Regions from separate parts of the uncultured Anaerofustis sp. genome, predicted to be linked through region 2. Evidence: predicted binding sites of a transcription regulator. Region 2 holds the regulator's gene; each other region holds the start of a gene.
The links. The regulator NrdR, encoded in region 2, represses ribonucleotide reductase genes. The targets are predictions, from matches to a motif close to CACNANATNTNGTG.
Positions count from the first base shown of each region.

Region 1: Q0516_RS02785 (vitamin B12-dependent ribonucleotide reductase) is a predicted target of NrdR. The motif match lies at 7,953-7,966, and genes of this name have one in related genera.
Region 3: Q0516_RS07445 (anaerobic ribonucleoside triphosphate reductase) is a predicted target of NrdR. The motif match lies at 5,322-5,335, and genes of this name have one in related genera.

Region 1 is NZ_CALHFB010000026.1:24,115-34,279, forward strand. Features, by position in the region: gene Q0516_RS02750 (TlyA family RNA methyltransferase) at 1-713, opposite strand, end outside; gene Q0516_RS02755 (hypothetical protein) at 710-1,264, opposite strand; gene Q0516_RS02760 (hypothetical protein) at 1,512-1,718, opposite strand; gene Q0516_RS02765 (DUF421 domain-containing protein) at 1,792-2,424, shown strand; gene Q0516_RS02770 (DUF4363 family protein) at 2,424-2,804, shown strand; gene Q0516_RS02775 (prephenate dehydrogenase/arogenate dehydrogenase family protein) at 2,791-3,642, opposite strand; gene Q0516_RS02780 (TraB/GumN family protein) at 3,657-4,820, opposite strand; gene Q0516_RS02785 (vitamin B12-dependent ribonucleotide reductase) at 4,949-7,912, opposite strand; gene Q0516_RS02790 (shikimate kinase) at 8,167-8,661, opposite strand; gene Q0516_RS02795 (shikimate dehydrogenase) at 8,663-9,466, opposite strand; gene Q0516_RS02800 (chorismate mutase) at 9,469-10,165, opposite strand, start outside.
Region 2 is NZ_CALHFB010000021.1:14,315-24,479, forward strand. Features, by position in the region: gene Q0516_RS02305 (PHP domain-containing protein) at 1-577, shown strand, start outside; gene Q0516_RS02310 (D-alanyl-D-alanine carboxypeptidase family protein) at 722-1,900, opposite strand; gene spoIIM (stage II sporulation protein M) at 1,953-2,585, opposite strand; gene Q0516_RS02320 (NUDIX hydrolase) at 2,675-3,214, opposite strand; gene nrdR (transcriptional regulator NrdR) at 3,214-3,678, opposite strand; gene Q0516_RS02330 (sortase B protein-sorting domain-containing protein) at 4,118-4,312, opposite strand; gene Q0516_RS02335 (MucBP domain-containing protein) at 4,300-6,531, opposite strand; gene Q0516_RS02340 (alcohol dehydrogenase catalytic domain-containing protein) at 6,946-7,980, shown strand; gene proB (glutamate 5-kinase) at 8,114-8,902, shown strand; gene Q0516_RS02350 (glutamate-5-semialdehyde dehydrogenase) at 8,922-10,160, shown strand.
Region 3 is NZ_CALHFB010000041.1:55,724-65,888, forward strand. Features, by position in the region: gene Q0516_RS07420 (transglycosylase domain-containing protein) at 1-546, shown strand, start outside; gene ligA (NAD-dependent DNA ligase LigA) at 556-2,535, shown strand; gene Q0516_RS07430 (TIGR02206 family membrane protein) at 2,642-3,406, shown strand; gene Q0516_RS07435 (TIGR02206 family membrane protein) at 3,426-4,184, shown strand; gene Q0516_RS07440 (2-hydroxyacid dehydrogenase) at 4,201-5,184, opposite strand; gene Q0516_RS07445 (anaerobic ribonucleoside triphosphate reductase) at 5,433-7,766, shown strand; gene nrdD (anaerobic ribonucleoside-triphosphate reductase) at 7,778-8,116, shown strand; gene nrdG (anaerobic ribonucleoside-triphosphate reductase activating protein) at 8,118-8,636, shown strand; partial or broken gene Q0516_RS07460 (DNRLRE domain-containing protein) at 8,812-10,165, shown strand, end outside.

The DNA.
Region 1 (10,165 bases), on a different contig from region 2:
ATAAATTCTCTGTTCCCTTTGGGACCTTTTATCGGAGAATAATCCAATTTTTCTACATATAATCCTTTATCTTTAAGTCCGTATATCACATCTTTAACTACTTTTTTATGGATATTTTTATCTTTTATAATACCGTTTCCTACCAAATCTTTTCCCGCTTCAAACTGCGGTTTTATCAGACAGATATAAAATCCATCATCTTTTAGGAAATTTAATAAGTTGTCCGCAAGTTTTAAAATAGAGATAAATGATACGTCCATTACGGCTACATCTACCATTTCTCCCACTTTTTCAAATTCCATATTTCTGAAATTCGTCTTCTCCAAGCAGACTACTCTCTCATCCTGTCTCAGTTTATAGGCAAACTGTCCATAACCGACATCAATGCTATAAACTTTCTTTGCTCCGTTTTGAAGCAGACAGTCGGTAAATCCTCCGCTGGAAGCTCCCACATCCATACAAATTTTATCAGTTACGTCGGCACCAAATACTTTAAGTGCCTTATCAAGCTTAAAACCTCCTCTGCTTACAAAGGGGTTATCGTTTCCTTTTATTATTATATTGGAATATATGTCAACTTTAGTCCCCGCTTTATCTACTCTTTGGTCATTTACGAAAACCACACCTGCCATTATTAGCCTCTTAGCTTTCTCTCTGCTTTCAGCCATACCGCTTTCAAACAAGAGAACGTCTAATCTTTCTTTGCTTTTCATTTTTCGCTTCTCCTTTTGAATGAAAACAGTTCTACAAAGACAGCAGCCTTTCTTACTATTTCCGTGGAATTCGCCATTGCGATATGTTTACCGAGAGCTTTCCCCCCTACGGTAAGCGCCGCAACGACACCGTTTAAGATTATGCTTATGACAAAAGTCTCCGTTAAATTATAAATTGCAGCTATTTTTACTATTATGATTGCAACCGTAGCACCACTGATGATACCGCAGATATCACCGATAACATCGTTACAGATATTTGAAACCTGAGAAGCCTTGGAAACCAAATCCACTGCTTTTCTTGCTCCCTTTACTTTGTTTGCCGCCATTGCATTGAAAGGTGCCACCCCCTCTGTTGTAACGGCTGTACCGACCATATCGCATATGATACCTATAGCAATAATGGCTACTAAAACGAATAAAGCACCCACCAAACCTGCATTCCCCACAAGTGTTTCGCTTATAACATTAAAGGCCATTGATAAGCCGAAGGTCAAAAAGGTTATCTTTATTGCCCAGCTCCTGCCTTCACTTTTTTTATCTTTTGACATCTTTCCTCCAATTTCACTATATTATAGCATATTTTTACATTTTTTTAATACTTATATTCAAATGGACAATTCTATATCAAAAACAGGTCAATTTGATGTAAATAATCACAAGATATAGTATTTGTTGTTTTTATAATATCATCATATAGTATATCATAAATACATCATCAAGTCCATTTTTATAGGGTTAAATCCCCTTTAAAACAGGCTTTTCTGACCATAAATCGACATATTATTTTTCATTCATTTATCTGTAAAATCCCTCCGTATTATTCTTGTCATTATCCGCCATTCTTTCCAGATTTTTTGAAATATCTTTTATATCGCCGAAAAATCCGTCAATTTTTACTCTTAAATAACTTAAAAAAGAAATAATAGAAATAAAAACGACAAATAATAAAACGGGATTTATTATATTAATTATTTTTGATAAACTTTCTAAAAAACCGCTCATATTTATACTCTCCATGTTATAAAAATTCATTTATATCATATACTAAAACTAAAAAAAAAGAAAGGTTTTAATTATGTTAATTTGTTTTATCAGAGCAAGTGTGATTTACTTCTCGGTCCTTTTCGCCATTAGATTTCTGGGAAAAAGACAAATAAGTGAATTTCAGCCCTTTGAACTAGTAATAACGATAATGATAGCGGATATAGTAACTCAGCCCATAGGAGATGTAAATGTACCGCTTTTAAACGGTATAATCCCCCTCGTGGTACTCGTGTTCCTTCAGACTTTGATTTCTTTTATAACTTATAAAAACGAAAAGCTTAGAGCATTCATCTGCGGTAAGCCTGAGTATTTGATTTACGACGGAGATATAATGCAAAAGCAAATGTCAAAAATGCTTATCGGTATTGACGACTTATGCGAACAGCTTAGAAATAATGATATCGTAGATTTAAATGAGGTTTCATATTTGATATTGGAATCAAACGGACAGTCGAGTTTTATAAAGAAAATGGACAACGGTATCCCGGTAAGTCTTATAAAATACGGAAAGAGGATGTACGAAAGTTTTAAACTTGTAGGTTATACAGATGAAAGACTTACGGAAGAACTTAAAAAACGAGATATAAAAGAGGACAAGGATGTTTTTTGGGCTTATGTTTATGATAACGTACTTTATATTATAAGAAAGGATAAATTAAAATAATGAGATCATTCAGTTTTGCGGCATTACTGCTTGCGGTCTTACTCGGACTTAATATTTTTTGTTATGATTTTATCAGGACAAGCGTCAGCGATATAGATTCAAGTATCGATAAAATCATATCACACGCGGATAAAAAAGACTTTAAAAAAGCAGAAAAAGAATTTCAACAGTTAAAGAGCAAATCGGAAAAAAGTAAAAAAATTTGGTATATAATAATCAATCACCAGGAAATAGACAACGTAGATATTTCTATGAGACAAAGCGAAGCATATTTAAAAAAAGAAGCTGAAAGTGACCTTATAGCTTCTTTGAATACTCTTAAATACAATGTAAATAATGTTTATGAAAGAGAAAAAGTAAACATAGTCAACATTTTTTAGAATGAGCTAAATTACTTTTTTCCTTTAAAATACGACCTTCCTTAAGTAACTCTTCCATGTATTGGATATCGTCATTTTCGAGAGCAGCCTTGTATTTTTCAAGTTCCTTTATTATATTATCCACTTCAAATAATAAAGGTTCTTTATTCATTATAAAGAGTTCGCTCCACATATATTCATTAAGCTTTGCTACCCTGGTCAGATCCAGGAAGCTACCCGCTGAAAAGCCTTTTTCTTCAAGTAAAGAAGGGCTTTTTACATAAGCGTTGCTTACAACATGAGCAAGCTGAGAAGTAAAAGCGATTATCTTATCATGTTCCTTCGGCGTTGTAACTACGCTTTCTTTAAACAACATCTCCTCCGCCAGACTTTCAAGAATTTTCACTTTTTCCATATTGGTATTTTCCGTCTTTGTAATTATAAAACTTGCACCTTTGAACAAATCATTGACTGCCGCATCATATCCCCAAAGCTCTCTTCCCGCCATCGGATGGGTCCCGATATAATCGACTTCGGCTTTTAATGCTACAGGTTCTATTTCGTCTATGATACTTCCCTTTATCCCGCACAAATCAACTAAGGTGGAACCCTTTTTCATCGTTTTAACAACGTCTTTGCAGACTTCGATAGTATTTACCGGATAAAGAGCAACGATTACCATATCGTATTCTCTCATGTTATTCATAAGGACGATATCATCGATAGTCCCGTCCCTTTTTGCTTTTGTCAGCGTTTCGTTATTTATATCAAACCCAAATACTTTATTATTCGTATGCTGTTTTATCCCTTTTGCAAAAGACGCACCTATAAGTCCAAGTCCTATTACCGCTATATTCATATAAAACTCCTTAATTAAAATATACTCAGAAAACTTTTAAAAATATCGGCTCCCGCAACAAAAGTCCCTATCATACTCCCTAAATTTGCGAAAGTTACGACTAATAATATCTTAGTTATCCTATTTTTCCATAAGCCTCTGAAACTCTCCAAATCACTGCTCAAACTTTCGAAGTCGGATACCTTAGGTTTTCTTATATGAGCTTCCACAAGCCCCGCAAACCAGCCGGCCGCAAGAAGAGGATTAAGAGAAGTAAAAGGCGCTGCAATAAACGCCGTTATAATAGAAGGGATACTTCCAAGAGCAAGAACTACACCAAGAGCACTTAAAGTACCGTTGAATAATACCCAGCTCACTATTTGCGACATTCCCGTTGAAATACTTTTAAAGAAACTTACGAATATCATTGCAAGTATTAGTATCGGTATGCCAAAACCGATTATTTTTCCTGCTTTGCCGCCTTTTGGTATGGTATCTATTTCACTTAAATCAATATCTTTTTCAATATTTTTTATTATCCCGTTCATATGTGCGGCTCCGACGACAGCGACCACTCTTTCTCCCTCGGCATTTTTTATCTTTTGTGACAGATACTGATCTCTCTCATCAACGAGGTAAGTCTTTAAATCGGGGAAATCTTCGCTGATTTCAAGCAAAGCATTTTCTATAAAATCCCCTTCTTTAATATTTTCAAGGTCTTCTTCGGTTAGTTCCTCATCTTCAAAGAAACTTAAAATAAGTCCTGACAGAAGTTTCATCTTTTCCCATAATGACATCTTCCTAAATATCCTTAAAAAAGTAGTCTTTATATCCCTGTCGGCAAGAGTAAGTTTACATCCTATCTCCTTAGATACGTTTATCGCATTTATCATTTCCTGTCCGGAATTTATATCAAAGCTTTCCGCTATCCTCTTTTGATAAGAACTCAAAATAAGATTTACTAGGAGTAAAGTAGTCTTCTTCTCCTTTATTACATTTACTATATCCGTATCCTGCCATGATTTATTGTTTTCCAGAGAAGAATATCTTCCTTCGTCCAGTTCTATACACACATTGTCGGGTTTTATTTCCCTAATTAAATTTTCTACTTGAATGGCACTTTCCTTTGATACATGAGCAGTACCAATCAAAGTTATGTCTTTGCCATTTATAGTAATATTCCTTACCGTCTCAGACATAATTCCTCCAAATCTAGCTTAGATTAACATAAAACCCTTTAAAATCAATTAAAGGGTCTTGAACTATCATATATTTTACCATTTTTATAATAATTTATAAAGGGTTTAACAATTTATTTACATTTATTTTAACTGCATCCCGTAGTCGAACCGCATTCTCTGCACACTTTACATGTACCGTTGGTAAATAATTGTGTTGAAGAACAAAAAGGGCATACCTCTCCGTATACTCTCTCGGTATCGGGATCGTCCTTTATTTCATCATAAGTAACACTTTTTTCATCTGCTTTTTCTTCATTTTTCTTAACTGAGCCGCTGTACAGCTTTTCTTCCATATCCGTTGGTTTGATTTGCACTCTGGAATAATCTCCAAGTTCGATATCAATTATTTTACTCAGTAAATCCGCGATACTCGAAGCATTCTTTATATAAGGATGTCTTGATACAAATCCGCTTGGTTCAAACTGCTGACCTCGAAGTAACCTAGAAATTTCCTTTGCAGGGATATTATACTGAAGCATATTTGATATGGATTTTGAAAGCGAAGCGAGAAGACCTTTTACTACGGTCCCTTCTTTATCCGTTGAAACGAATAGCTCGGACATTTTTCCGTTTTTATAAAATCCTATTGTCACATATAATTCGATATCCCCTATTTTCGCCGCATGAGTCCTGCTCGTCCTCATTCCGTCGGGTTTTACTCTGTGAAGACTGCCTTTCTTACAGTTTCTCGCATAATCAAGAAGTGCGTCATAAGTAAGGTTTTCCAATGAGTCGCTGTCTTCACTCAAGGCTGTATTAAGAGGCTGACAGGCTTTTGACCCGTCTCTGTATACGGAAATAGCTTTTACCCCCGTTATATAAGAAAGCTTATATATATCGCTTATTTCTTTAACAGTAGCGTTAACAGGCATATTAACGGTCTTTGAAACGGAACCGCTTATCATAGGCGTTACCGCAGCAACCATTAGAACATGTCCGCTAGGAGAAATATCGTTGGCAGTTTCGAATATTTTTTTATCTTCTTCTCTCAAATAAGGAGCATTATCTAAATTAAAATGAACGAACATTCCGTTTTCATCTTTTTCAAGCAAATAATCTTTTATTTTTTCTACTTGTTCCGAAGAATATCCCAAATTGATAAGAGCGTCTTCCAAAACAGGATTTACCAGCTCCATCATACCTCCGCCCGCAAGTGATTTGTAAACAACGTTTGAATAGAATGGTTCAAGTGATGTAGCTCCGCAGTCCATAGCAAAGGAAATAGTTCCCGTAGGAGCGATGACACTTACCTGAGCATTTCTTACACCGTAACGATTTGCACCTTCTATAGCTTTTATCCAAAGTATTTTTCCCGCATTCAAGACTTCTTCAAGCCCCATTTCCGTCATTAAATCTTCATCAAGACGAACGGGAGAATAATCAAGTCCTTCAAAATTATCATCTATGGCAAGAGAACATCTTGCGGAATTCCTAAGTACTTTTAATAAGTGTTCCTTATTTATATCAAACTTATCGAAAGGACCGACTTCTTTAGCCATCAAAGAAGAGACTAGATAAGACTGAGCCGTCATTATAGAACATAGTGAAGCCGATAGGTTTCGTCCTTCATCACTGTCGTAAGGATATCCTAATACCATTAGAAGAGATGCCATATTGGCAAGCCCCAAACCTGTGGTCCTGAATAAATGACTCTTTCTTGCTACTTCTTTTGTAGGGAACTGTCCCCAATGTATTGAAGCTTCAAGAACCAACTGGATCAATGAAATCAAGTGGATATAGTCATTTAATTTAAATTTCCCTTCTTCCTTTGAGAAAAATCTGTAAATATTTATGGAAGCAAGATTACACGCGGTGTTATCCAAGAAAGCATATTCACTGCATGGATTGGTCGCATTTATCCTATTGTGTTTTGCACCGACTTTACCGTCTTCGCCTGCAGGACAAGTATGCCAGTCATTGAACGTATCGTCAAACTGAACCGCAGGGTCTGCACAGTTCCAAGTAGACTGACAAATTAAATCCCATAATTCTTTGACTTTTACTTTTCTGTTTACCCTATCGTCGACTCTGCCTTTAAGTTCAAAGTCCGCATCGGGGTTTTCATCTAAATGGAGGACCTTATCCATAAATTCTTTATTTAGTCTTACAGAGTTATTACCGTTCTGCCCGCTGACCGTAGCATAAGCATCTCCGTCCATGGAAATATCATAGCCCATTTTTCCGAGAGCTCTTACTTTGTCTTCTTCTCTCGCTTTCCAAGTGATGAAGTCTTCTATTTCGGGATGATCTATATCGGTAATAACCATTTTTGCGGCTCTTCTTGTTGTCCCGCCGCTTTTGATAGCCCCCGCATTCCTGTCGAAACCTTTAAGGAAACTCATAAGACCGGAGGATTTTCCTCCGCTTGAAAGCCCCTCATTTATGGCTCTTAAATTAGAGAAGTTGGTCCCAACCCCTGAACCTCCTTTAAACAGTTTCGTTTCTGTTATGTACTGTTCTGATATAGAGTTGTCTCCTAGAAGAGTATCTTTTATGGAGAGGATAAAACATGCCGAAGCCTGAGTCCTCGTATATCTGTCTTTACTTTCTTTGACTGTCCCGCTTTTTATATCATAGTAATATAAATGGTCACTTTCGCCTGCGATACCGTAATTCCTTTTTATCCCCGTATTAAACCACTGAGGAGAGTTCGGAGCCCACATCTGATTTATAAGGGCATAAACAAGTTCATCATAGAATATAGAATACTGTTCTTTGGTTCTTATAAGACCTTCATCGACAAGTGCATCAGCCCAAAATCCGACCATTCTGTCAGCAACTTGCTTCATGCTCGTTTCGTGTCCGTTCTTTGAACCTACTCCCGCACGTCTGAAATATTTGGAAGCGATTATATTACACGCATTCTTAGAATAGAATTCAGGGAATTCCAAATCTTTCATTTCAAATATATTTTTATTTGTTTTATAATCAAATATTTCTACGTCGACTTTTTTATATTCAAATAAGTCAAAAACCGTCTTATTTGGATCTCTTTCCAATTCTTTAGTAAATCGTCTGGTAAAAATATTACTTATACTCAAATTATCCATTTACCGTTTCCACCTTTATTTATACTTATTATACCCAAAATACCATATATTGTATATTATCTGAAATCAGGTACAATTATTAGTATATCACTAATATTACTTTTTTCAATATATTTTTTATACCACAAAATTATACTATTTAAGTCAAGTTAAGATACAAACGAAACATATTTATTTATATTTGTATTAAATATCAAAAAAGCATGTATCAATTATGACACATGCTTTTTATTTTATTATATTTTGTCGAAAATTTATCTTATTTTTCTCATTATTTCTTCTACACAATTTTTAAAATATTCGTTGTTGTCCACTTCGATATCGGCATACTTCTTATATAATCCTATCCTGTCGTTGTATAAATTATATATATGGTTTTCATTATCTTTAAGTAAAGGTCTGTTAGCTCCCAAATTTTTAGACTTAAGTAAATTTTTAACGCTTCTGTTTATGAAGATGACCGTAGAAGTTTTCTTTAAATAATCCATATTTTCTTTTCTTAGGATTATCCCCCCTCCGCCGGAAATAAGCATATTCTCCCTATACGATAGTTCCTTAGCACACTCGGTTTCGATATCCCTAAAATAGTCTTCACCCTTCTCAAAAAGTTCGCTTATGGCTTTTCCCGTCTTTTTTTCTATATAATCATCCATATCTATATATTTTAAATCCATGCTTTTTGATAAGGCTTTCCCTACACTGCTTTTACCACAGCCCGGCATACCGATTAAGAGAATATTCGTCTTCATACTATATTTCCTTTTTTACTTTATTTACTATTATATTTATTTCTTCTTCTGTAAACTTAAAATCGTTCCATATCTCTTCAGACTTAAGCCCCTGCATTATAAGCATCGTAAGCCCCGAAAAGGATTTTTTACCTAAGCTGTCTGCTATTTTCATAAGTTTGGTTTCAAGAGGATTGTATACGACATCCACTACATTATTAAAGTTACTTATAATATCTTTGCCTACCGGAGAAAAACCCGTTTTGGGATACATTCCCACCGGAGTCGTATTTATAAGAACTTCTCCTCTTATATCCTTTAAATCGTTATAATCAATTAAGGCTATCCCGTCTTTGGACTTTTTGTCTGTTTTGTTTCTGCTTACCAGATATATACTTTTTGCTTTCAAATCTTTTACACACTCTACGACAGCTTTGCTTGCACCGCCGCTGCCCAGTATTACAACCGTTTTATTATCTATATTTATATTATTACTGTTTAAAGTGTATAAAAATCCGTAGTAATCGGTATTATATCCGTAAAGTTTACCTCCGACATTTTTAATAGTGTTGACAGCACCGATTTTTTCAGCCTCTTCACTTATATTATCAAGACTTTTCATGACGGTTTCTTTATAAGGGATAGTCACATTTATCCCGTCAAGTTCATTTTCTATCATAAATGACTTTATATCCTTAGCAGTATTTAAATCTATCTCATATAAATCATATCCATAATCTAAATCTAAGACTTCAAAAGCTATGTTATGGAGTATCTTTGAAAAGCTGTGAGGAAGCTTTTCTCCTATCAAACCAAATTTTTTCATACTTAACCCCTATAGGCACCGACAAGTCTTAAATAAGGAACATCCCCCTCTAAACCGGAAAGCATTTTAAGAATGTTCTTATCTTCAAGGCTACCGTCAAAATTGATAAAAACGCTGAAATCCTTAACGGAACTGTCAGCTTCTCTCGAATCGATCTTATTTATATTGATATTGTAGTTGGAAAAATATTTTACAAGGTGTCCCAATGATTTAGGCTCGTTATCTATCCTTACAATCAAATCCACCTTATTGCTGTCTTTTATAAATCTCTTATATTTGCCGAGGATTATAAATTTATTATAATTTTCGGTGTTTAGTCCATGAACATCCTCCAGTCTGTTTCCGTCTTCATCCGTAACAAACTTATCTTTTATGTAAATATCATCGTATTTTTCAAGCAGATTATAAAGTTCGGCGATATGACCTTCCATGGCATTATCTACAGCCAAAAGCACATAATCCAGACTTTCGTCGATTAGTCCCGACATTATATCATCATAAGAACTAAACTCGATTTTTTCGGTTTTCTCCCCGAAATATATATCGCAAGTTTTTTTTGTAAGAGGATTTATCATCATACTGTATCCGACTTTTGACGCGGTTTGTCTTATATCTATAAATATACTTTCCTTAAGATTATTAACTATTTTTTTAGCGATTGCTTTTCTTTGAAAGTTTTTACTTATATCCATTAAATGA
Region 2 (10,165 bases):
AAAAGAAGGCGTAAAAAAACAAATAGACCTAATAAGAAGCAAAGGACTTAAAATAGAAGAAAAAGAAGTATTCGACTACGCTACGGGAGATATACCTCTGCTTTCGGCTTATATACATGCAATACTCATTGAAGAAGAAAACAGAAATCATAGACTGGTACACGGTCTTACAGACGATATCGACAGTATCATCACCCTTTCGAGAGAAGCCTTCGGAGTGGGAAAAGAATTATACGCACCAACATATATGCCCTCAAGCGAACACCTTATAAAAGTGATAATAAATGCGGGAGGAGTTCCGGTCATAGCCCACCCCGGAGTGGATATAAAAGACGAAATACATATCCTCGATGAACTCAAAGAGTATGGCATAAAGGGCGTGGAAGCCTACTATACTTCCCACACTGAAGAACAAAGCGAAATGTACAGGAAATACGCCATTGATAACGGACTTTTTTATACCTGCGGAAGCGACTTCCACGGAAGTTTCAAGCCTAAAAACAAGCTGGGCTGTGTCCAAACGGATAATAACGAACAGGCAATAGAAGGGATATATAAATATTCAAGGAATTTGTAATTTGATACTCCCCGCCTCGGGGCACTACGCCTCGCTTCGCGAGATTCCGCGCCCCGAAACCACTTTAAAAACAACGACCGCAATCGAAATTTCAGACAGCATACAAACGCATACAAACAAAAAAACACCCCAAAGGGTGTTTTTTTATCTCATCATAACAAACTGCTTAAAAGTATTTCCTATAAAGTCAAATGCCCCGACTCTTTGGATATCTTCGCTCGCAATCAAATCCGAAGTGCCTATGACCTTATCCCCGTCGCTCACGGTTACCGTCCCGAGCTTATCTCCCTTTTTAACGGGAGCGTTTATTTTCTTGTTATCAAGCTTTACATCGGATTTATATTCCTTATTTTCGTTCTTATTCATCAGGGTAGATATGCTGTCTTTTGCTACAACGCTTACCTTGTCTTTATTTCCCTTATTCACCTCTACATCTGCGATAACTTTATCCTTTTCAACTACATTTTCAGCCTTATATGTGCTAAAACCGTAATTTAAAAGCTTGTTTGCTTCGGCAAATCTGGTCTTTGAATCCGGTGCATGAAGTATAACTGCAATAAGCCTCAAGTCCCCTTCTTTTCCCGTTGCGGATACGCAGTGCCCCGCGTCTGCGGTATACCCCGTCTTTAGTCCGTCCACCTTGTCGTTCATCCTAAGGAGCTTATTTGTATTGCTAAGTGTCCTTTCCTTGTCGTTCTTCTTGCCTATCTTTATCGTCTTCTGCCAAGTGGAGCTTATCTTGAATATATCAGGATACTTGCATACTTCCTTGGTCATAAGAGCGATGTCGTAAGCGGAAGAATAATGGTCGTCTGCAGGAAGTCCGTTGGAATTCACAAAGTGAGAATTCTTCATCCCAAGTTCCTTTGCTCTGTCGTTCATCATAAGCACGAATTTTTCTATACTTCCACCTACGAATTCACCCATAGCCGCACAGGCGTCGTTTGCGCTCTCTATGATTATCGCATTCAAAAGCTCATCCACACTCCTCATCTCTCCCTCTTCCATAAACAGCTGACTTCCCCCCATTTTGCTCGCATAGTCGGAAATCGTCACCATATCGCTCATGTTTATGGTCTTGTTATTTATGGCTTCCAAAATGAGAAGTATGGTCATTACTTTGGTCACGCTGGCAAGAGGAAGTTTTTCGTCCTTGTTCTTTTCATATAAAACTTTCCCCGTTCCCGCATCCATCAGTACGACCGATTTACTCTGAATATCCATATCCACTTCATTCTTACCTTCCTCCTTTGCAAATACAAAAGACGAAGACGTAAAAATCAGAGAAAATGAAAGAATCAAACTAACTATTTTTTTCAACATATCTATCCTCCTAATAAATAATTATTATGTAAATCAAAAAATATTATTTCTTTTATAAAAATGTGGACGAAAATATCACAATAAACATCGGCACAACATAGCTCTCTATATATATACCAAGCACATTGAGTAAAAATGCCAAAACGATATAAATCGTATACCTTATATAAAAAGCAGAATTGTTCACTTGCTTGTAACGGCTTTTATTGTTCTTTTGGATTATATACTTAAAGGAAGAAGCCGTGACCGAAGCAAATAATAAAGCGGCGGTCTTTATAAGGTTTTGTACTATAAGCACAGCCAAAGCAAAGAGTATACCCTTGAGCCCGAACTTATATATAAAAAACGTATTCGTAAATCCAAGCAAAAATCCGTTATAAAATACTATGCTTATGGAATAAATAAGACTAAGTACGCTAAGCCCCAGTATCCATAAAAACACGTATATCTTCGCATCTCTTAAAAGCGTCGATGTAAATATTTCCTTGCTGTTTATAGTGGAAGTATCTTTGGTAAGGAGAGAAAAGAAAGAATTGATATAATTTACCAGCTCTTCAATCTGCTCAGCACTTAAAAAATATATCGTGACTCCCCCTATCGCAACACCGAGTATGAATACGAACAGGAAGAATAAATATTTATTTTTGTTTTCTTTAAAGTGATAATTAATAAATTCTCTAATCATAAACTCAACCTTTTGATTTAATAAGAACAATAAAAAAGACATGCCCTGATACTAAAGGGTATGTCCCATTCTCCGATTTATGATTAATTTTATATATTATTTTCCAGACAGTACCTCATAATCGAAGCAACCGTCTTTGCATCTCGTATCTCTCCTTTTAATACACTGTCTTTACATTCTTTTATATCGATTTCCACTACGTTTAAGAACTCATCGTCATCCAAATTCTGCTTTGTCCTTTTAAGGTCGGTAGCGAGATAAACAGAGATAACTTCATCACAGTACCCTACCGCTGAAAGCATATCGAAGTAATGTACTATTTTGCCTGCTTTATACCCTGTCTCTTCTTCGAGCTCCCTCATTGCAGCTTCCGTACGGTCTTCATTTCCTTTGTCCAGCTTACCGGCGGGAAGTTCCGTAGTAACATCAAAGATAGCACTTCTATACTGCTTTACGAGCACGAGCTTATTATCATTCGTTACTGCAAAAACAGCGCATGCACCGCAGTGTTCAAGGTTGTCTCTGGTTGCCTCTTTGCCGTTCGGAAGTATTACGGTATCACGCCTCACATCAAAAATATTACCTTCAAAAAGCTTTTCCGTCTTTATTACTTTCTCTTCTATCTCCATTATTTATTCCCTCTGTCACTAAGCATAGTCTTAAGTTCGTCCATAAAACTGTTCACGTCTTTGAACTGTCTGTAAACCGAAGCAAACCTTACATATGCTACTTCATCCACATCTTTCAGTCTCTTCATTATCTCTTCCCCTATTATGGTGGAAGATACTTCCTTTTTTGCTATTTTTTGAATTTCGCTTTCTATATCGTTTACCATATGCTCTATCTGCTCAATGGAAACAGGTCTCTTTTCGCATGATTTTATGATGCCGTTCATTAGCTTGTTTCGGTCGAAAGACTCTCTGGTACCGTTCTTCTTTACCACTATCAAAGGTATCGTCTCTACTTTTTCATACGTTGTAAATCTCTGAGCACAAGATAAACACTCTCTTCGTCTTCTTATCGCAGTATTATCATCGGTAGGTCTGGAATCTATTACTTTACTTTCTATATAACCGCAGTGTGGACATTTCATTTTTATTTCCCCTTTCGCAGCGAGTAAATATGTATACCCTATTTATAGTAAAATTATATACCAAAAAAACGAGTTTTTCAATATTTAATATGAATACATTACCTTTATTATTATGTTATAACACATTAAAAGTGAGTATTATGTATTATATTTATCTATATGATATAAAATAATGAATACCTATGACTACAAATCAAATATAAAATCCAAACAAAGGTAAAACGGACAATAATCAAAATAAAAATTCCATTAATGATAATTTGTTTCACGAATGAGATACATAAATATATGGTTAAAGAAAAACATTTAAATAAATATTAAAAAATATTTGAAGAAATCATAACCAAAACAAATTATAAGTAAGTATACTCCATAAATATTATTGATTTTATAAGTCGTTTAAAGCAATAAAAAAGACAGGTTTGACCTGCCTTATTTATTATGCTTCTTTTGATTTTCTTATCATATACATCACTCCGCCTGCCGAAATCATTGCAAGGATAAAATATAAACCAAGATTATTCTCATCGGACGTCTTTACCGAACCGGAAGGAGGAGTATTTTTATTTGATATATCTCTTCCGTTACTCGTTCCCACAGAATTTTTCTTCTTACCATTATCTACACTATCCATTTTTTATAAACAAAAATGATTTCCTGATCGTCTCTTGAATAAAAACCGGTTTTACTGCCCAGCGTCTTTACATATTCATATCCTTTTATATTAGGGTATTTTATATCATATCTTTCTTCCAAACCTCCGGTATATACGACTTCTTTCTTTATCGTATTCCCTTTTTCGTCTACGAATTTTACCGTTACCTTACCTACTTCTTTATAAACATACGTAACGACTTTTACATCTTCGGCAAATTTACCGCTTTCTTTGCCTTCAACCTTTACCAGTTCAAATCCCTTGATATTCTCTTTTTTTGTCTTATAATTATCGCCTATTTGACCGTCATAGACATTATCAGGATGAATGGTGTTCCCGTTGATATCAACATATCTTGCAACGACACTGCTCGCGGTATCTATAGCAGATAAAGGATTATAAACGACGGTTATTACCTTCACATTTTCCTCTATTTTACCCTTTTCTTCCCCAACGACTTTTTCCACTTCATATCCCGGTATTTGAGGTTTAGGGACTTCATATTTATCTCCCACGCTCCCGTTATGAACGACGTCCTCTTTTATGATATTCCCTTCTTTATCTTCATACCTTACCACAACGCTTCCGCCCTTACTGTCATCTGCGGCATCATCGGGACTCTTCTTAATATAAATATATTTTACTTCCTGGCTGCCTTCTGTAAATTTACCGCTTTCACTTCCCACGACTTCTTTGAAATCATATCCCGGTATAACAAGTTTTGATGTCTTATAATCATCCCCGACTTTTCCTTTATATATCAAATCGGAATGGATTTCATTGCCTGCTTCGTCCACGTACTTCGCGGTCACATCACCTCTTTTGACAGGTTCAGGAGGTGCTTCCTTTTTATAAACATAAGTAACGATTTGAGGAGTATGTATGAACTTACCAGTCTCATTGCCCTCGACTTTTAAAAACTCATATCCCTTTATCTCAAGCTTGCTTGTTTTATAATTGTCATTTTCAAACCCCTTATACACTATATTTTCGCATAACTTGTTCCCGTCTTCATCCACATATCTTGCAGTTACCGTACAAGGCATGGACACTTTGTATACAAAGGTAACATCAATATTCCCGTCAGGAAATACTCCCGAAGCATTTCCCTCGGTCTTTACATATTCATATCCGTATATAGCTTCTTTATCTATATTATAAGGCTCGTCTTTTTCGCCTTCATATATTTTATCATCTTTTATCTTATTCCCGTTTATATCCACAAATTTTGCTGTAACGGTACCCTTAACTATCTTTTTATATACAAAAGTAACATCTGTATTACCTTCAGGGAATGTTCCCGAAGCGTTCCCTTCTGTCCTTACATATCTGTACCCTTCTATATCCTCTTGAGACACACTGTAAGCTTCCCCTTTTTCGCCTTCGATCTGCTTGTCATCTTTTATCTTATTTCCGTTTTCATCTACATAATGTACGTTTACAAATCCCTTAGGCTTGAGTTCCTCGATTACTTCGTCAGGGTCGATATATTTATCCCATATTTTTATGGCATATACTTTTCCTCCGGGTGTAGCTTCCGAACTAGTGGCTATATCATCAAAGAAAAATCCTAGTCTGGTTTTACCGTTTACTACAGCCGGAACACCCTGGTCATTACTGTCATTTACCTGTAAATCAAGTGTTTTGGTATCTCCGTTCACTATGTATGCTTCAAAAGACTTTGACTTGTTTCTTCTGACTATCATATCTACGACTTTATTAGCCGGTGTTGTACTCGATCCCTGCACAGCATAATTATAAAATCTAAGATGTCCGCTGTCGTAAAAATAAAATCCTGTATCCACAGCCGAATTCTTATAATCTATGATTTTTCTCCAGCCCGGTCCTGTCTGTTCAAAGGAGAATTTAAGACCGATAGTATATTCTTCACCGATATTCTTGTCTATATCGATATAAAATCCGCCGCCTCTCGCCTGAGTGGATTTCCACTGAAAATAAGGTCCGTAGCTGTCCGAACCGTAAGACGTGGAAGAATTGTTCCTGTTGCTATTTCCCGTACTGCTCCATTTTGTAAGTACTCCGTGCCCTTTTTGGTCGGTTAAATTGCTGTTGAAATTGTACTGAACATAAGGTTCATTTTTCAAAGTCGCCGCGTTTATCATACTCGGAACCATAAAAACAAATGCAATAAGCATGCAAATAACGCCAATTCTTTTTCTTAATAATTTTTCCTTCATTATTATTGCTCCCCCTAGCTTTAATCAAGTTACACAAAGTATACCTTGTGTAACAATAAAAAAAGATTTAATTATAAGATAAATTAATACATATTATTATTTATTATGATATATTTCTTGTTTTTTTCTTAAATATACCGCATTAGTTTTAATATACCACATTTGTCACAAAAATTATACCTTTTTAGACAATTTCTTAAAATTTTTAACCACAAAATTATTTATTTATAATGGATTTTATTATTTATATTAAAAAATATACTATTTTATCGAAGCAAATCAACATACTAAAATAATAAACAGGGGCGCGGAATCCCACGAAGTGAGGCGCAGTGCCCCGAAAAAGAAAATAATGACAAAGAAATAAAATGGTGATAAACTATACTTAATAAAATATTAAGCGAGGTAGAAAAATTGAGAAAGGTAATGTTATACGAGCCGGGAGATTTAAGGCTCATAGAATGCGAAAAACCAAAAGCGGGAAAAGGAGAAGTACTTATAAAAAACGAAGTTTCTCTTACCTGCGGTTCAGATGTAAAAAGTTATATCAGAGGATATGCAAAACATACACCTCCGTATAACATAGGTCACGAATGCAGCGGTGTAGTCGCAGAAGTGGGAGAAGGAGTTACTAAGTTTAAAGTCGGAGACAGAGTGGTGGCTCATAATTCGGCTCCGTGCAACGAATGTTACTACTGCAAAAAAGGAATACATTGCATGTGTGAAAACCTCATTACAAATCAGCTCAAAAACGGAGGTTTCAGTGAGTATCAGCTCATACCGGAAATAATAGTAAAACAAAATATGTTCCATATCCCTGATGATATGAGCTTTAAACAGGCGGCACTTCTCGAACCTTTTGCGTGTGCGGTTTACGGAGTTTCTGAGATACCCGTTGAACAGGGAGACTACGTAGCTGTAAACGGATGCGGTCCGTCGGGACTTATGTTTATAAGACTTTTATATTTAAAAGGGGCAAGAGTCATAGCCTGCGACAAAAGCAAAGTGAGACTTGAAGCGGCAAAGAAGCTCGGTGCTCATGATGTAATAAATATAGAAGAAGTAGACGACCAAGTTCAGGCTGTCAAAGATTTGACCCCGGGGAAAAGAGGAGTCGACGCTGCCGTAGAAGCAGCGGGAAGCGTAAAAGTATGGCAGATGTCTATCAACATGGTCCGTCCGGGAGGATTTGCACTTCTTTACGGAGGAACAAAAGCGGGAGAAGAACTTACTGTAGATACAAAACTTCTTCATTATTCTCAAATCACGATAAAAGGACTTTATCATACGACTCCTTTATATGTAAATCAAGCATTTGAACTATTAAAGATGAAAGTCATAGATGAAAAGGATTTTCTTTATAACGAATACAAGCTGGAAAATGTAAAAGAAGCATTGATGAACCATCATGAAGGGAATGTGATAAAGAACTACATAACATATAATTAAATATAAATAAAAAGAAGTTTAGTTTTCTAGACTTCTTTTTTAATCTATATTTAAATTATTATACATTAGTTTTCTTTACAATTCTGCTTGTTTTATTATATAATAATAAATAAACTAAAATTAAGGATAGATTATGAAAAACGTAGTGAAAGCAAAAAAAATTGTCATAAAAATAGGAACTTCCACGCTTACTCATAAGACGGGAAATATAAATATAAGAAGAGTGGAGCATTTGGTGAAAATAATTGCAGACCTTAAAAATTCCGGAAGGGATATAATCCTTGTTTCTTCGGGAGCGGTAGGGGTCGGAATGGGTAAGCTCGGGATAGACAGAAAACCCAAGGACTTATCTCAAAAGCAGGCTCTCGCAGCCATAGGACAGTGCGAACTTATGTATTTATACGATAAATTATTTTCGGAATATAACCATAACGTAGCACAGGTCCTTCTTACCAATGATGTAATTTCAGAAAAGGAAGATATCCTTAAAATAACCAACACATTTGATAAACTGCTTAAATACAACGTCATACCGATAGTAAACGAAAACGATACGGTAAGCACGGAAGAACTTGAATTCGGAGATAACGACACATTATCCGCCGTAGTAAGTTCAATCATAAAAGCAGACCTATTAGTTATCCTAACGGATATAGACGGACTTTACACAGATAACCCAAGTAAGAATAAAGATGCAAAGAGGATAGAAGTCGTTGAAGAAATAACCGACGATATAGTAAACTGCTGTTCCGACGCGGTAAATAACCTCGGTACCGGAGGAATGATAACCAAGATCAAAGCGGGACAAATAGCCTTTGAAAATAATTTTGATATGGTAATTTTATCATCAAAAGACCCTAACGATTTATACAGTCTCTTTGACGGAGAAAACAAAGGAACGTTATTTAAAGTAAGAAAGTGAGGAAATACAGATGTTTAATATGAACAGTTTAGGCAAAAAAGCTAAGATAGCAGGCAGAAGCATAAGCGATTTGAATACAAACAAAAAGAACGAAGCTCTTGAGTGCATCAAAAATGAACTCATAAGCAACATGAAAAGTATCATTAAAGCTAACAAAGAAGATATTATAAATGCCAAAGCAAATGGGATGAAAGAGTCCATGATAGACAGGCTTACTCTTGACGAAGACAGAATAAAAGCCATAGCAAATTCTATAGATAAAGTCATCAATTTAAAAGATCCTGTGGGAGTTATCTCGGGAGGATCCAAAAGACCAAACGGAATGGAGATAGTAATAAAGAGAGTCCCTTACGGAGTCGTTGGTATAATATTCGAATCACGTCCGAACGTTACGGTCGACGCGGGATGTTTATGCCTAAAATCCGGCAATGCATGTATCCTAAGAGGCGGTAAAGAAGCGATAAATACAAATACAAGGCTTGTAGAAGTAATGAGGGGTGCCGTAAAAAAAGCAGGACTCAATCACGATGTAATCCAGCTGGTTTCCGACACGGACAGAAAATATGTATCCGAAATGGCTAAGCTTACGGAATATATAGATGTATTGATCCCAAGAGGAAGTGCGGGACTGATAAGGTCTATAAAAGATATCGCAACTGTTCCATTCATCGAAACGGGAGCGGGAAACTGTCATATATATATAGATGAATTTGCCGATAACGATATGGCTGTTGATTTGACAGACAATGGGAAAACACAAAGACCAAGCGTATGCAATTCATTGGAGACACTTCTAATTCATGAAAAGAAAGCAGAAGAAGTCCTTCCTCTTATATATAGTAAGCTCAAAGAACATAATGTGGAATTCAGAGGAGATGAAAGGACTGTAAAAATCCTCGGAAGCAAAGCAAAAAAAGCCACCGAAGAAGATTACAAGACAGAATACAACGATTATATAATCGCAGTAAAAATTGTAGAAAACATAGAAGAAGCGATAAATCATATCAATAAATATTCAACAAAGCACTCCGAATGCATAGTTACAAAAAATATCGAAAGCATGAATTTATTTACTTCAAAAATAGACAGTGCATGTGTCTATGTGAATGTTTCAACAAGATTTACAGACGGTGAAGAATTCGGTTTCGGAAGCGAAATAGGTATAGCGACTCAAAGGACCCTTCCAAGAGGACCTATGGGACTTAATGAACTTACTACAATAAAATACGTTATTACCGGCAGCGGACAGATAAGATAAAATAA
Region 3 (10,165 bases), on a different contig from region 2:
GGCGTTGTCAGATATGGTACCGGTACTCTTGCGCAGACTCAGTACGAAACTTTTGGTAAGACAGGTACCACACATGATAATAAAGACTTCTGGTTCTGCGGTGTGACCGGAAACCTTGCTACAAGTATTTGGGTCGGAACTCCGTCCAATAAAATATTATATGGAATAAGTTCATCCGGTGTTGCTTCATTCTACAATAGATACGTAAATAATACCAATGAAATAGACGATTTTGGCAAAATTGCGAATGTAAATACTAATAATACTTCGGATAAAGAAGTTGAGTATAAAAATATATTAGTTGTAAAAGATAATATAGATGTTACAAACAGAGAATATTTTACAAGACTTGAAGTTGAAACTGTTTCTGTTCCCGAAGAAGATGTAAGTAAGTATTCTGACAGAATGGTTACCAAAGCAACCGTTGATGCTTCAACAGGACTTTTATTCAATAAAGAGAAATGTGATAAAGAAAACAAAGAAATAAGATATTATATCAGCGGAAAAGAACCTAAACAGTTGTGTAACAAACTTCATATATTTTAAAGGTATATAATGGAAGATATAAAAAAAGAGATAGAAAAATTAACCGAAGAGTTATTAGAACATAACAGAAAATATTACGAAGAGGATAATCCAAGCATATCTGATTATGATTATGATATGCTTATTAGGAAGTTAAGTAAACTTGAAGAAGAATATCCTCAGTACAAAAAAGAATATTCCCCTACCGACAGAGTAGGGGGAAAGGCTCTTGATGCCTTTGATAAAGTAAAGCATGAGTATAAGCAGCTAAGCTTAGCTAATGCTTTTTCTTATGATGAACTTTTAGATTTTGACCAAAGAGTAAAGAAGGAGATTGAAAATCCAACGTATACTTTGGAAAATAAATTTGACGGTCTTACAATAGTCCTTACTTATAAAAAAGGACTTTTATCGGTGGGGGCTACAAGAGGTGACGGTGAAGTAGGCGAAGATGTTACTTTAAATGTAAAAACCATTAAATCAATTCCTCTGAAACTCAATGAAGAAGTCGACTTGACGGTCAGAGGCGAAGTCCTTATATATAAAGACAATTTCAAAAAGATAAATAAAGAAAGAGAAAAAGAGGGGCTCAGTCTTTTTGCTAATCCGAGAAATATGGCAGCGGGTTCCATAAGGCAGCTTGATTCAAAAATAGCGGCAAAGAGAAATCTTGACTGTTTTATATTTAATCTTGAACATATCGATGGAAAGACATTATCATCACATAGTGAAAGTCTTGATTATTTAAAATCTTTAGGATTTAAAGTAAGTGAATATAAGATATTTAATAATATAAAGGATATCTTTGATGAGCTTATCAAAAAAGAAGACAGCAGAAGATCCATGCCTTATGAAATAGACGGGGCTGTTATAAAATTGAATGATCTCGAACAGAGAGAACTTTTAGGTTCTACAAATAAAAATCCTAGATGGGCTATAGCATATAAATTTTCCGAAACAAAAGTCAAGACAAAACTTACAGATATCATTGTAAATGTGGGTAGGACCGGTACTCTTACACCTGTTGCAATTCTGGAAGGCGTTAGGATAGACGGGTCGTTCGTGAGCAGGGCTACTCTTCACAATGAGGATTATATCAATGACAATGATATAAGGATAGGTGATAATGTAATCGTGAAAAAAGCCGGCGAGATTATCCCACAGGTCATAAGCTCTGTTAAAGAAGACAGAAACGGCGATGAAAAACTATTTGAAATGCCTAAAAACTGTCCTGTTTGCGGCAAGGAAGTAGTACGACAAGAAGGAAACAGTGCGGTCAAGTGTATCAATGTTGATTGTCCCGCTAAGGTTTCCCGGGAAATAATTCATTTTGCTTCAAGGGAAGCTATGAATATAGATACTCTCGGAGAAAGAGTCCTTGAAACTTTGATTGAAAAAGATTTGATTCAGGATGTAAGTGATATTTATAAACTGGAAAATAAGAAAGAGGAAATAGAAAGCCTTGAAAAAATGGGTGAGAAATCCGTTTCCAATATGTTAAACGCAATAGAAAAATCCAAAGAAAATTCACTTGAAGATTTATTGTTTGCATTATCTATTAACTTAGTGGGTAAGCAAGGAGCTAAATTATTAGCTAAGAGATTTAAGACAATGGATAATTTGATAAAAGCTTCCTATGAAGATATCGTAGATATCAATGAAATCGGCGATAAAATGGCTACCGAAATTATAAATTTCTTTAAAAATCCTTCTAAACTTGCTTTAATAGAAAGATTAAAAGCCGTCGGAGTAAATATGAAATATATTGACGAAGAAAATGATAATTTGAAATTTGAAGGAATGACTTTTGTTCTTACCGGTACCTTATCAAAGTATAAAAGAAATGACGCTAAAAAGATAATTGAGAATTACGGAGGAAAGGTTTCTTCTTCGGTCAGCAAAAAGACAACTTACGTGCTTGCCGGAGAGAATGCGGGAAGTAAAGAAGAAAAAGCTAAAGAACTCGGTGTTAAGATAATTTCCGAAAATGAATTTGAAAATATGATTTAAATAAAGTCTCTTACTAGATTAGTAAGAGACTTTTATTTTGTATTTACTGGAATTTAAAACAAAAAAATATTATAATAAGTCTATATTTGTATAAAAAGAGGGCATTATGGATTTTAGATATTTTTTTGTCTCCCCGGATAGCGGAGGCTATGTACCGGAGGAACTTACATGGAGATTATTTGATATAGGTCATTTATTAACACTTCTTTGTGTAGGTTTTGTGGTTATATATATGTGTAAAAAATTTTCTTTGTGGAACATAAAAAAGCAAGATAGCTTTATAAAAAAGATTGCGGTTTTTATGCTCATGCAAGAAGTATTTAAAAATATAGTTCATTATTTGACGGGAGTCTTGATTTACGAAGATATACCGCTTCATTTATGTAGGTTTTCCATATTTATGACATTGTGGTATGCCTTTAAGCCCAATAAATTGAATAATGAATATTTATATGCTTTTTCTCTTCCGGCTTCGGTTGCTGCACTTATGTTTGCCGATTGGACCAAGTTTGCTAGGATATCTTTTACAAATATAGATTCTACCATATTTCATATGCTGCTTCTTATGGTACCGATGTTACTGATATACTCCGGCAGATTAAAGCCCAATTATAAAAATTTAAATAGTTGTATAATGTTTATGTTTCCTGTCGGACTTATAGTATTTAGAATTAATAAAATCATTGGAACTAATTTTATGTTTTTAAATACTCCCTCTCCCGGTTCTCCTCTAGTACTTCTCGAAAATTTGTTTGGAAGTCCGGGGTATATATTTGCGGGTATATGCTTAATTTTTATCATATGGATATCAATGTATTTGCCTTGGGAAATCAAATATAAGAAAGAAAGTGAAATTGAGCAGTTAGCTTAAAATAAAGTGAGGAATGATTATGACTTTAAAATATTTTTTTGCAAATCCAAATATAGTTCCTTCATCATTAAAATGGCATGCTTATGGTATGGAACATCTGATTTTACTGTTTATTATATTTGTTTTTAATATATTTATGTGTAAGAAATTCGTTAAATTAAGTGTAGAACAGCAAAATAAGCTCTTAAAATTTTTTGCCATACTTATTGTTTTTCAGGAAATATTAAAGGATATCCTTCATTATTATGCAGGCACCTTAAATTTAGAACATTTGCCTCTTCATTTGTGCGGGATATCAATATTTATAACTTTTTGGTATGCGTTTAAACCCGGTAAAGTAAGTGGTGAATATTTATATGCATTGTCTTTTCCCGGAGCTTTGGCGGCATTATTGTTTCCGAACTGGACTGAGTATCCGATGATGCATTTTTCAAATATAAATTCTTTTACTATACATACGTGGCTGGTTGTATTTGTTACGATGCTTTTATACAGCGGCAGATTGAAACCTGATTTTAGGAATTTACCAAAGACATCTTTACTTATAGGTATCCTTGCTGTACCTATATATTTTATAAATAAATTATGGGATACAAACTTTATGTTCTTAAATGGACCGTCCAAAGGGTCTCCGTTGGTATTTTTATATGATATCTTTGGCGGAGGTTATTTAATAGCTTTGATTGTTTTAGTACTGAGTGCTTGGCTGTTGATGTATCTGCCTTGGGAAGTGATTTACAGGAAAAAAGCTAATAGAGAAAGTGAACAGATAGCTTAAAAGGATAGACTAAAGTCTATCCTTTTATTTTAACTTCATTTTTTAATTCTTTTCTATCATAAAAATCATCTAAGTTTTGTATTGTATTTTTTGCGATATTTTTCAAAGCCTCATCTGTTAGAAAAGCCTGATGAGATGTGAGTATAACATTTGGCATTGAAACTAAAGCCGATAGCTTATCATCTCTTTTGATTAGATCTGATTTATCTTCGTAAAAGAAATCTTTTTCACCTTCATATACATCGAGACATGCTCCTCCTATAAAGCCATCTTTAAGAGCACTTATTAATGAATCAGTTTCAATTAATTCTCCTCTTGAAGTATTTATTATATAAACTCCTTTTTTCATTTTTCTTATATTTTCTTCATTTATTAGATATTTTGTATCTTCGGTTAAAGGACAGTGAAGAGAAATTATATCACTGGTATTTAAAAGAGTGTTTAAATCGACATATTGTATATCACTATCTTTTTTGGGATATAGATCGTATGCAATCACATTCATTTTAAAACCTTTGCATATATCTATAAGTTCTTCTCCGATTTTCCCCGTTCCGATTATGCCTATTGTCTTTCCCTTTAAATCAAATCCGACCATACCGTTTAGACTAAAATTATAATCTCTTGTTTTGGTATATGCTTTGTGTATTTTTCTGTTTAGAGTTAAAAACATGCCTATTGCATATTCAGCTACTGAGCTTGGAGAATATGAAGGAACGTTCAGTACTTTTATTTTATCTTTTGCCGCATTTAAATCGACATGATTATATCCGGCACATCTTAATGCTATTACTTTAATTCCCAAGTCATATAAAACATCAATAGTATCCTTATCCAAATTGTCATTTACAAAAGAAATTATGCCGCTGGAACCCGAAGCTAAAATAGCAGAGTTTTTGTTAAGTCTGCTCTCATAAAATTCTATTTCATAATTTTTGTTGTAATAATCAAACCATTTTCTATCATAAGATTTCGTATTAAAAAAACATATCTTTTCCATATATGTATTTTTCTCAGAATTTTCATTTATATTCTTTTTAATTTTAAGTCTAAAATACGAGTATATATTTATAATTCATAACAGGAAAAATTCTTAATTACTTATATTATTTCCCAAGTCAAGTAAAATCAATAAAACACAATATATTGTGTTTTTTGTGCTTGACAATATTATATACCACAATATATAATTGTTAACGTAGCCTTGATGAGGCAGTTGAACCGATTAGAAAATATAGGAGAATAATGATGGTAACAGAGATTTTAAAAAGAGACGGACGTACAAGTAAATACGAAAAGAAGAAGATAACAGATGCCATTTATAAAGCAGCCGAAGCAGCGGGCGGACAGGATTATGCTACGGCAAAAGAGCTATCTGATAAAGTAGATAATATTTTAAACGATAAGTATATAGATATAGTTCCTACTGTGGAACAAATACAAGATACGGTTGAGAAGACTTTGATTGAAAGCGGACATGCCAAAACTGCAAAGAATTACATACTATATAGGGCGGAAAGAAATAAAGTCAGAGAGATGAATACCAAGCTGATGAAGATATATGAAGATCTGACTTTCAAAAGCTCCATTGAAAATGATGTAAAGAGAGAAAATGCAAATATAAACGGTGATACCGCCATGGGAACCATGCTAAAATATGGTTCCGAGGGTGCAAAAAACTTTTATGAAATGTTTATTTTGGACGAAAAACATGCTGCCGCACATGCCAAAGGTAATATTCATATTCATGACTTGGATTTTTATACTTTAACTACGACGTGCTGTCAGATAGATTTAACAAAATTATTTAAAGGCGGATTTTCTACAGGGAACGGATTTATAAGAGAGCCAAAGGATATAAGGACTTATTCCGCACTCGCTTGTATTGCCATACAGTCCAATCAAAATGATCAGCACGGCGGACAAAGTATTCCGAAGTTCGATTATGATTTAGCTCAGGGTGTAAAAAAAACATATAGAAAAATTTATGTCACGAATATGGCTAAAGCCTTGGAACTTCTCGCCGGGATAGAAAACAGTGAAGAAGTCTCTAAGGATATATATAAAAATATCGAAGAAAAATCAGGTTTGTATCCTACGCTTGATGATAATGAAAAATTTTTAAAACTTGAGAGAGAAGAACTTGATAAATTAGACCATGACGACGTTGATACTCTAATTTCTTTTACAAAGAAAAGTTCTTTGAAAGAAACCGACAAAGCTACATATCAGGCTATGGAAGCACTTATACATAATCTAAATACTATGCATTCCAGAGCCGGTGCACAGGTTCCTTTCAGTTCAATAAACTACGGAACCGATACTTCCAGTGAAGGAAGAATGATTATTAAAAATATCCTGCTTGCAACAAAGTCAGGTTTGGGAAACGGAGAAACTCCTATTTTCCCCGTTCAAATATTTAAAGTGAAGGAAGGAGTTAACTACAATCCTGAAGACCCTAATTATGATTTGTTTAAACTTGCTATAGAAGTTTCCAGTGAGAGACTATTTCCTAACTTCTCCTTTATAGATTCTCCTTTCAACTTAAAATATTATAAAGAGGGAGATCCGGACTCTGAAATTGCTTATATGGGGTGCAGAACAAGAGTAATGGCAAATGTTGATAAAGATAATGAAATAGTGACCGGCAGAGGAAATTTAAGTTTTACTTCCATAAATCTTCCTAGACTTGCTATAGAAGCAAAAGGTGATATTGATAAATTTTATTCAATGCTTAATGATGAGATGAACCTTTGTGTTAAACAGCTTTTGCACAGATTTAAAATACAATGTTCAAAGACAGTAAGAAATTCTCCGTTCTTAATGGGTGAAGGAGTATGGATCAATTCTGAAAATTTAAAGCCGGATGATACGGTTGAAGAAGTTTTGAAGCATGGTACTTTAAGTATCGGGTTTATCGGGCTTGCGGAAACACTGACTGCTTTAGTTGGTAAACATCATGGGGAAAGTGAAGAAAGCGAAAGACTCGGACTTGAAATCATTTCTCACATGAGAGATAAAGTAGATGAAGAAACAGAAAGGCGCGGTCTCAATTTTTCTTTGGTTGCGACTCCTGCCGAAGGATTATCCGGAAGATTTGTAAGGATGGATAAAAAGAGATATGGTATTATCGAAGGTGTAACCGATAAAGATTATTATACAAATTCATTTCATGTACCTGTTGGATATGATATAAGTGCCTTTGATAAAATCAAAAAAGAAGCACCTTTCCATGAACTGACAAACGGCGGGCATATAACATATGTTGAGCTTGACGGTGATACGACAAAGAATTTAGAAGCATTTGAAAAAATAGTAAGATGTATGAAAGATATGGGGCTTGGTTACGGTGCTATAAATCATCCTGTTGACAGAGATCCTGTATGCGGATATAACGGGGTAATCTATGATGAATGCCCTCACTGTCACAGAAAAGAAGATGACACGGACGTTCCATTCGAAAGAATAAGAAGGATAACAGGATATCTGGTAGGTACTTTGGATAGATTTAATAATGGAAAAAGGGCTGAAGAATCTGATAGAGTGAAGCATTCACTAAATTCACAAATGGAAAACTTATAGGAGGTAATATAATGAACACAGCAAAAGAATTAACTTATGAAACTAAAATAAATGATACTAATGTGTATGTATACGGAAATATAGATAATTTAACTAAAGAAGAAATCAAAGCATATATCAAAGAAGTTGAAAGAGAAAAAAACAGTGAAGTGATTGAACTTAATTTATATGCGGATGAAGAAAGCGGATATATCGGAAGAAGTGCGAAAGTAAAACCTATTCCTTTCGATAGGATAAGAAGGATAACCGGATATTTGGTAGGTACTTTGGATAGATTTAATGATGCTAAAAGAAGTGAAGAGCAGGATAGGGTAAAACATTCTCTAAATTCTAATATGGAAAGACTTTAGTATGGATGAAGAAAAAGAAATAAGGATAGCCGGCATTGTCAGAGAATCCATTGTAGACGGTCCGGGACTGAGGTTTACTCTTTTTGTCCAGGGATGTCCTCATAAATGCCCTGAATGCCATAATCCCCAAACTCATGATTTTAACGGCGGACAAGTTATCAGTCATGAAAAAGTATTAAATGCTATATTTGATAATCCCCTTTTAAGCGGTGTGACCTTTTCAGGCGGAGAACCCTTCATGCAGGCTAAAAGTTTATATTTAATAGGGAAGGAAATTAAAAATAAAGGTTTGAATTTAATTACTTATACCGGATTTTTATTTGAAGATTTATTGAAAATGAGTGAAAATGATCCTTATATATTAAAGCTTATAAAATTAAATGATTATATAATGGATGGAAAATTTGAGCTTAAAAATAAAACTTATGATAAAACCTTTGTTGGAAGCTCCAATCAAAGAAGGATCGATGTTAAAAATACGATAGAAAATAATTATAAAATTATAGAAAAAGACTTCTAAATGAAGTCTTTTTTATTTATGTTACTTAATAAGAAATAATAATGGTAAATAATGATATATTTTATCAAATATTGTTGTAAACGATATTACTATATGATATTCTTATTATATGAAAATTAAGTGAATATCATGTGTAAATAACATGGTTTGAGCTTGTGGTATAAAGGAGTATAAAATGAAAGAGGGAAGAAAAATTAGAAGAAGAATAGAGAAGTTTGTATCGCTACTCGTAGCATTTTTATTGTTTTTTGAAGTTTTCTTGGGTGGATTTTCGCCAATATTTGCTAAGGCAGCTGAAAATAGTGATGTAAAAAGCATGAGAGTAGATACATCGAGAAAAGATGATGTAATCGAAAAGGGGAAAGATTATACCATTTATGAAAACGAGGATGGATCCAGAACTATCGACGTGTATACAGATAACGTCAGAGAAAAAGACGAAAACGGTGAATATGTTGATTATGACACTTCCATTGAGACTCTTCCTCAAAAGAGAAGCAGAAGTGCTTCTGATTACAAATATAAAAATGTAAGGGGTGTGACCGATGTTATGCTGCCTTTGGATCTTGCGGATAATAAACTTATATCAGTTTCCAAAGACGGTAAAGATCAAGTTACATTCAGACCTATATTTGAAAAAGAAGCAGATAGCAATGAGACAAAGGGTGAATTACAAAAAGAGAATATAACCGATATATATGAAGTTAATGAAGAAAAGAATACCAAAATTATATACGGTACGGATGATAAGAACGTAAAGCTGGAATATATACCTTTGGATAACGGTATTAAAGAAAATATAATTTTAAATAAAAAACCGGATAATAATAAATTTTATTATGAACTTACCTGCAGAGGAATGGTTCCTACTATTCCCGAAGTAGGAGGAGTTCTTTTTAATGATAAAATTTCGGGAGAAGAGAAAGGTGCTATTTTAGTGCCTTATATGACAGACAGCTCACAAGGCGGTGCATACAGTGAAGACTTACATTATTCTTTAGAGGAAATAGATAAAGAAAATGATAAATATAAACTTATTTTAACTGTATCAAGGGATTATCTTGATGATGATAACAGAGTATATCCTGTTATTATCGACCCTACATATACCGCAAAGTCTACAGACGGCGTTAAAGATGTATATATAGAAAGCGGATATCCAACTTCAAATTTCTACGTTAGTACAATCAGAAAAATGCCGATAGGTTATGGTTCCACCGATAAAGTCTGCAGGACTTTAATGAAATTTCCTGAGCTAAGTGCTAAAATCAAGAATAATTATGTCACAAGTGCCGCATTAAAACTTTATGAGCTAAGTAACGGTTCACCGTTTTCAACCGTGGAAGTTCATAAAAATGCTTCATCTTGGGCATTGGGTGAGGTCACATGGAACAAAAGACCTAAATGGACTTCTACGGTATATGCTTCAAAGAAGCTTAGCAACACTACCGCAGTGCATTCTTTGAATATAACAAAGCTTGTACAGGAATGGGCAAGGGGTACACAGGCTAATTACGGTATATTGCTAA